Regions from separate parts of the Thermobacillus sp. genome, predicted to be linked through region 3. Evidence: predicted binding sites of a transcription regulator. Region 3 holds the regulator's gene; each other region holds the start of a gene.

Region 1 (2,259 bases), on a different contig from region 3:
TTGCGCAACGCCATAAAGGCGCCGTACATGCCGAGCAGAATCATCAAGACGCCGCTGCCCACCATGACGCGGAAACTCCAGAACGTCGTGCGAACCGGCGGAATGTAGTTTCCCGGACCGTACGTTTGCTCATACTCCGCCTGAAGTTCATTCATGCCCGGTACGGAGCCGGAAAACCGGCTGTACGACAAGAAGCTGAGCAAATACGGAATTTTGACTTCGTAGCGGTTCTCACGGGTTTCCGGATCAATGACCGCAAAGACCGTCCAGGGCGCCGGATCGCTGCTCCTCTCCCACAGCCCTTCCGACGCGGCCATCTTCATCGGCTGGGTGTCCATGAGATACTGGGCTTGGGAGTGGCCGAACAGCGCAATGGCGATCGAAGCGACAAAGGCGACAATGACGGACAGCTTGAAGGACGTGCGGAAGAAATCGACATTGCGTTTTCTCAGCAAACTCCAGGCACTGATGCCGGCCACCAGGAATGCTCCGGTCGCGATCGCCGCCGAGACGGTGTGCGGAAACTCCCAGATCAGCTGACCGTTGGTCAAGAGGGCCGCGAAATCGGTCATTTCCGCTCTTCCGTCGCGGATGGCGTAACCGACCGGACGCTGCATGAACGAGTTGGCCGCCAGAATCCAGAACGCGGACAACATCGTGCCGATCGAAACGAGCCAAATGCAGGCCAGGTGCACCTTCCGGGACAGACGATCCCATCCGAACACCCACAGACCGATAAACGTCGACTCAAGGAAAAAGGCCAGCAGCGCTTCAATCGCGAGCGGCGTCCCAAAAATATCGCCGACAAAACGCGAAAATTCCGACCAATTCATGCCGAACTGAAATTCCTGCAAAATCCCGGTGACAATGCCCACGGCAAAGTTGATCAGCAAGAACTTCCCCCAGAATTGAGCCATCTGCTTGTACTTGTCGTTCTTCTTGACGACGTACATCGTCTCCATGATCGCGACGAGCAACGACAGGCCGATGGAGATCGGGACGAAGATAAAGTGAAAAATTGTGGTCGAGGCAAACTGCAGCCTCGCAAGATCCAGCACGTCCATGGACGAAGCCCTCCTTCTCGTTGATCATCTCCATGACTTCGAATATTTTATGAAATTTTTCACTTTGATAGTGACAAAGACGACCTTGCCTCTGCGTACATTGGAGACAGCGTATCAATTGGCTGTTTCCTTGCCGCTCACCATTAGTATAGACCACACGGTTGACTGTGACATTAATCACAATTGACAGAATGGTGATCGGATGTTGATCATTGTGTGAAAATCAGCAAAATGCAGAAAGGCTCTTGAGATCCGACCGATCTCAAGAGCCGATATTACGATGGTGCTGGTGAAGGGACTTGAACCCCCACTCCCTCGCGGGAAGCGGATTTTGAGTCCGCCGCGTCTGCCATTCCGCCACACCAGCGCAATTGCGATTAATTGAAAATGGCGTGCCCTAAGAGATTCGAACTCCTGACCTTTTGATTCGTAGTCAAACGCTCTATCCGGCTGAGCTAAGGGCACGCGTATGGAGATGAATGGAGGCGCCACCCAGATTCGAACTGGGGATAAAGCTTTTGCAGAGCTCCGCCTTACCACTTGGCTATGGCGCCATAAATAAGAATGGAGCGGACGACGGGAATCGAACCCGCGACCCTCGCCTTGGCAAGGCGATGCTCTACCGCTGAGCCACGTCCGCATAAAGTGGCTGGGGATCTAGGATTCGAACCTAGGAATGACGGAGTCAAAGTCCGTTGCCTTACCGCTTGGCTAATCCCCAGCGTAAGATATGGGGCGATCGATGGGACTTGAACCCATGAATGCCGGAGCCACAATCCGGTGCGTTAACCCCTTCGCCACGACCGCCATGAAAGAAAATTGGATACTGGCAGGGGCAGCAGGAATTGAACCCACACTAACGGTTTTGGAGACCGCTGTTCTACCTTTAAACTATGCCCCTGTGTGAGGAATTGATGCGTCTATCCTCTGTGTCGCAATATGGTGCCGGCGAGAGGACTTGAACCCCCAACCCACTGATTACAAGTCAGTTGCTCTACCAATTGAGCTACACCGGCGCGTACCATTCCGTATGGAATCGAACCGCCGACACGAGGAATCCGGTCCTCTGCTCTACCGGCCGGGCTGCCCGGCATGATGAAGGATGGCGGAGCCGACGGGATTCGAACCCGCGATCTCCTGCGTGACAGGCAGGCATGTTAGGCCTCTACACCACGGCTCCGTGTTCATCAATGCT
Region 2 (2,259 bases), on a different contig from region 3:
ATCAGATCGATGGCGAAGTGATCGTCCCACACCTCAATGTTCGGGTTGGACAGCGCCTTCTCCGATAATGCGCGCACGATCTCGAATCCCGTCGCATCACCGTTCGCGTGCAGGATGCGCCGCTGGCTGTGGGCGCCCTCCTTCGTCAGGGCGAACCCGCCGTTCTCCTGATCGAACTGAGCGCCCATCCGGACAAGTTCGCGGACGCCTTCCGGCCCTTCATGCACCAGCACATTGACCGCCTCGTGCGAGCACAGACCGGCGCCCGCAATGAGCGTGTCCTGCCGGTGAAGCGCCGGCGAATCTTCGTCGGAAATGACGGCGGCGATGCCGCCCTGCGCATAGCGGGTGTTGCTGTCCATCAGCGACTTCTTCGTGATCATGAGCACCGAATGCCGTTCGCTCGCCTTGATGGCGGTAAAAAGACCGGCGATGCCGGCCCCGATCACGATGACGTCCTTCTCGATGACGGGCAGCTCGTCCGGCGCCACGTCGACCAAATATCGCGGGATCATATCCGTTCCTCCGATGCGTTCATCCGTATCATGCGGCTTGGAATGCGTGCGAGGGGTAAGCGAAGAAGCAGCGCATGCTACTTCACTTGCAGCATGCGCTCCAGAGACAGCCTTGCCTTGTCTGCGATATGCGGCGGCACATAAACCTGCGGATGCATATTTTCGAGACATTTGACCAGCTTCTTCAGGTTGTTGACCTTCATGTTCGGGCAGACGAGATATTTCGATGCGAAGTGGAAAATCTTGTCCGGGCTGTCCTTGCGAAGCTGGTAGCCGGTCCCGTCTTCCGTGCCGATGATGAATTCCTTGTGCTCGGACTCGCGGCAGAATTTGATGATCGCCGTCGTGCTGCCGACGAAGTCGGCCATGGCGACGACCTCCGGGCGGCACTCGGGATGGACGGCGACGATGGCGTTCGGATGCTGCGCCTTCATCTCTTCGATGTCCTTCACCGTCAGCATGTCATGCGTATTGCAGTAGCCTTCCCAGATGATCATCTTCTTGTCCGTGTGCTGCTGGACGTAATGGCCGAGATTCTTGTCCGGCACCCAGATGACTTCGTCCGTCGGCACCGAATTGACGACCTTGATGGCATTCGACGACGTGCAGCAGATGTCGGTCTCGGCCTTCACTTCGGCGGACGAGTTGATGTAGGTGACGACCGTCGCGTTCGGATGCTGCGCCTTCAGCTTCCGGAGGCCGTCGACGTTGACCATGTCCGCCATCGGACAGCCGGCCCGCTCGTCGGGAATGAGAACCGTCTTGTCCGGCGCCAGAATCTTCGCGCTCTCGCCCATGAAGTGGACGCCGCAAAAAACGATAACTTCAGCGTCGGTCTGGGCGGCCTTCTGCGCCAGCAGGAACGAGTCGCCGCGGAAATCGGCCACTTCCTGGATTTCGTCGCGCTGATAATAATGCGCCAGAATGATGGCGTTGCGTTCCTTCTTCAACTGCTCAAGCCGTTCGCGGAGTTCGCGGTTCTGTTCCGCCCTCCGCTCGAGCGCCAATGCTTCCATCTCTGTCGATCCTCTCCTTCGAGCCGCGCGCATGACGCCGATGTTCCCGCCGAGGCGCGCTTGACACCGCTGTCCGATCCGCGCTGTAATTTGTGCCAAATTTCACGAATTCGCATATGCGATGGAACAGTCATAGTGTGGCCATCCGGCCGCAAAACCATTTGATTATCACCTAATTTACACGGGGTGCAGGACTCTGTCAACAAATAGACACAACCGCAAGCCCGCCGGATGGAGCATGCCGACGCCTGAGGACCTTCGCACGCCGCCGGAACCACAAAAATCGCCCCGGCAGCGGCCTGTTCGGCCGCGCCGAGGCGGTTGTGTCGACTTGTCCGTCGCTGAAATGCCGGGACGGTTCAGCCGCGCTTGTCGCCGCTGCCGTCGTCGCCGCCCGGAGGCAGCGTATCCTCGCCCGGCTCCTTCGATTGAATCCGGACACGCACATTGCCCAGCGTATCGACTGCCGGCTCGCTGCTCGTCTCCTTCGGCTCCGCATTGCCCTCGCCGCTGCCGCCTTCGCCGCCGGCACCACCGTCCAGCGATCCGGTCTCGATCAGCCGCTTGATCTGTTCGAGTTCGAGCGTCTCGACTTCAAGCAGCGTCTCGGCGATGAGCTTCACTTCCCGCGACTTGGCGGTGAGCAGTTCCTTCGCGCGCGTGTAGCATTCGTTGATGATGCGCTGCATCTCCTGGTCGATCTCGTAGGCGATCGCGTCGGAGTAGTT
Region 3 (2,259 bases):
GATCAAGGGGGCGTCGGCGGATCCGGCGTTCCTTGCCGCGCTCGTCGAATCGCTGGCCGACGTGGCGCGCGAGACATCAGGCAGGATGCTCGTCCTGTTCACGTCCTACCGGATGCTGAAGCAGGTGTATGAGCCGCTGAAAGAGCGGCTTGCCGAAGCGGGAATCGCCGTCATCGGCCAGGGCATCGACGGCGGCGGCAGGACGAAGCTTGTCCGCCGGTTCCGGCAGCAGCAGGCCTCGGTGCTGCTCGGCACGAGCAGTTTCTGGGAAGGCGTCGATCTGCCGGGCGACGCGCTGACATGTCTCGCCATCGTTCGGCTGCCGTTTACGCCGCCGAACCATCCGCTGCTCGAAGCGAAATCGGAACAGCTGGCGGCGGAGAAGAAGAACCCGTTCATGAAACTGTCGATTCCGCAGGCGGTCATCCGCTTCAAGCAAGGCTTCGGCCGCCTCGTCCGCACGGCGAAGGACAAGGGAATCGTCATCCTGTACGACACGCGCGTCATTGAAACGAGCTACGGCAAATATTTTCTGTACTCGCTGCCGGGCCCCAAGATCGAGACGATGCACATCGAACAGATTGTGCCGCGCATTCGGGAGTGGCTGAGTGAAACCGGGACGACGCAGGGAGGATCCGCGTGATGAAGCAGCAGACGAAAATATCCGAGGCGGTCGTGCGCAGACTGCCGCTCTATCTTCAGGCGCTCAACGAGCTTTCGCGCGGCGAGGTGCAGACCGTCTCGTCGCAGGCGCTCGGCCGCAAGCTCGACCTCAACCCCGCGCAGATCCGCAAGGATCTGGCGTACTTCGGCGAATTCGGCCGCAAGGGCATCGGCTACGACGTCTCCTACCTGATCAGCAAGATCCGGCACATCCTGAAACTGGACAGGGGAATCAATGTCGCGCTGGTCGGCGCGGGCAATCTTGGCCAGGCGCTCTGCAACTACAACCGGTACAGCCGCGACAACATGAAGATCGTCGCAGTGTTCGACGACCATCCCGACAAGATCGGAATGCAGATCAACACGATGCGTGTGCAGCCGATGGAGGAACTGAAGGCGACGGTCGAAGCGCTGCAAATCCGGATCGGCATCATCACCGTGCCGTCCGCGGCGGCGCAGAAAGTGGCCGACCAGCTGGCGGACGCCGGCATCGAAGGCATTCTGAATTTCGCGCCGGCCATTCTGAAAGTGCCGCCGTCCGTGCGGGTTCATCACGCCGATTTTACGACCGAACTGCTCAGCCTTGCTTATTATTTGGAAAAGGATGCGGATCACGATGACGACAAAGTGGTGGATTGAGGGCGGCACGTTTCTGACCATGGACGACGGCCAGCCGATTGTAAACGGCCATCTGGTCGTGGAAGGCAGCCGGATCGTCTATCTTGCCGAAGCGCATCCCGGCGCGCTGGCCGACGGGGCGGAAAGGATCAGCGGCAGCGGCCTGCTCTTCATGCCGGGGCTGATCAACACGCACGGCCACGCAGCCATGACGCTGCTTCGCGGGTATGCCGACGACATGGTGCTGCAGGACTGGCTGCAGAACAAGATCTGGCCGCTCGAGGCGCGCTTCACGGCGGAAGATGTGCGCGCCGGCGCGGCGCTTGCGGCCGTCGAGATGCTGAAGCGCGGGACGACGGCGTTCGTCGACATGTACGATCATATGGATGAAGTGGCGCAGGTTGTCGAGCAGGCGGGCCTCCGGGGCGTGCTGGCCCGGGGCGTCATCGGCCTGTGCTCCGAGGCGGAGCAGCGCGCCAAGCTCGAGGACGCGATCCGGTTCGCGCGGGATTGGCACGGCAAGGCGGACGGCCGCATCCGCGTCATGATGTCGCCTCACGCGCCCTACACTTGTCCGCCGGCGTTCATCGAGCAATTCGTGCAGGCCGCGCACGATCTCGATCTGCCGATGCACACCCATATGTCGGAGACGGCCGCGGAGGTGGAGCAGAACGTGCGCGATTACGGCGTCCGGCCGGTCGAGCATCTTGACCGGCTCGGCATGTTCAGCCGGCCGACGCTTGTGGCGCATGCCGTCCATCTGAACGATGACGAGATCGCGCTGCTCGCCGAACGGGGCGTTGCCGTCTCCCACAACCCGGCGAGCAATCTGAAGCTTGCCAGCGGCGTCGCGCGGGTGCCGGACATGCTCCGCGCGGGCGTGACCGTGTCGCTCGGCACGGACGGCGCGGCGAGCAACAACAACCTTGACGTTTTCGACGAAATACGGCTCGCGGCGCTCATTCACAAGGGCGTATC

Evidence for each region. The regulator Rex, encoded in region 3, represses fermentation and respiration genes when NADH is low (regulators of the CRP and FNR family bind a similar motif). The targets are predictions, from matches to a motif close to TTGTGAAATATTTCACAA.
Region 1: C6W55_RS16655 (cytochrome ubiquinol oxidase subunit I) is a predicted target of Rex. The motif match lies at 1,112-1,129, and genes of this name have one in related genera.
Region 2: nadA (quinolinate synthase NadA) is a predicted target of Rex. The motif match lies at 1,622-1,639, and genes of this name have one in related genera.

What each region holds. Positions count from the first base shown of each region.
Region 1 covers NZ_QEWA01000059.1:1,005-3,263, reverse strand. Annotated here, with positions in the region: gene C6W55_RS16655 (cytochrome ubiquinol oxidase subunit I) at 1-1,064, opposite strand, end outside; tRNA gene C6W55_RS16650 (tRNA-Leu) at 1,346-1,431, opposite strand; tRNA gene C6W55_RS16645 (tRNA-Arg) at 1,453-1,529, opposite strand; tRNA gene C6W55_RS16640 (tRNA-Cys) at 1,545-1,618, opposite strand; tRNA gene C6W55_RS16635 (tRNA-Gly) at 1,630-1,704, opposite strand; tRNA gene C6W55_RS16630 (tRNA-Gln) at 1,711-1,785, opposite strand; tRNA gene C6W55_RS16625 (tRNA-His) at 1,796-1,871, opposite strand; tRNA gene C6W55_RS16620 (tRNA-Trp) at 1,892-1,965, opposite strand; tRNA gene C6W55_RS16615 (tRNA-Thr) at 2,005-2,080, opposite strand; tRNA gene C6W55_RS16610 (tRNA-Asp) at 2,168-2,244, opposite strand.
Region 2 covers NZ_QEWA01000023.1:56,951-59,209, reverse strand. Annotated here, with positions in the region: gene nadB (L-aspartate oxidase) at 1-515, opposite strand, end outside; gene nadA (quinolinate synthase NadA) at 593-1,531, opposite strand; gene ftsH (ATP-dependent zinc metalloprotease FtsH) at 1,891-2,259, opposite strand, start outside.
Region 3 covers NZ_QEWA01000033.1:185,078-187,336, reverse strand. Annotated here, with positions in the region: gene dinG (ATP-dependent DNA helicase DinG) at 1-643, shown strand, start outside; gene C6W55_RS06970 (redox-sensing transcriptional repressor Rex) at 643-1,302, shown strand; gene C6W55_RS06965 (amidohydrolase) at 1,280-2,259, shown strand, end outside.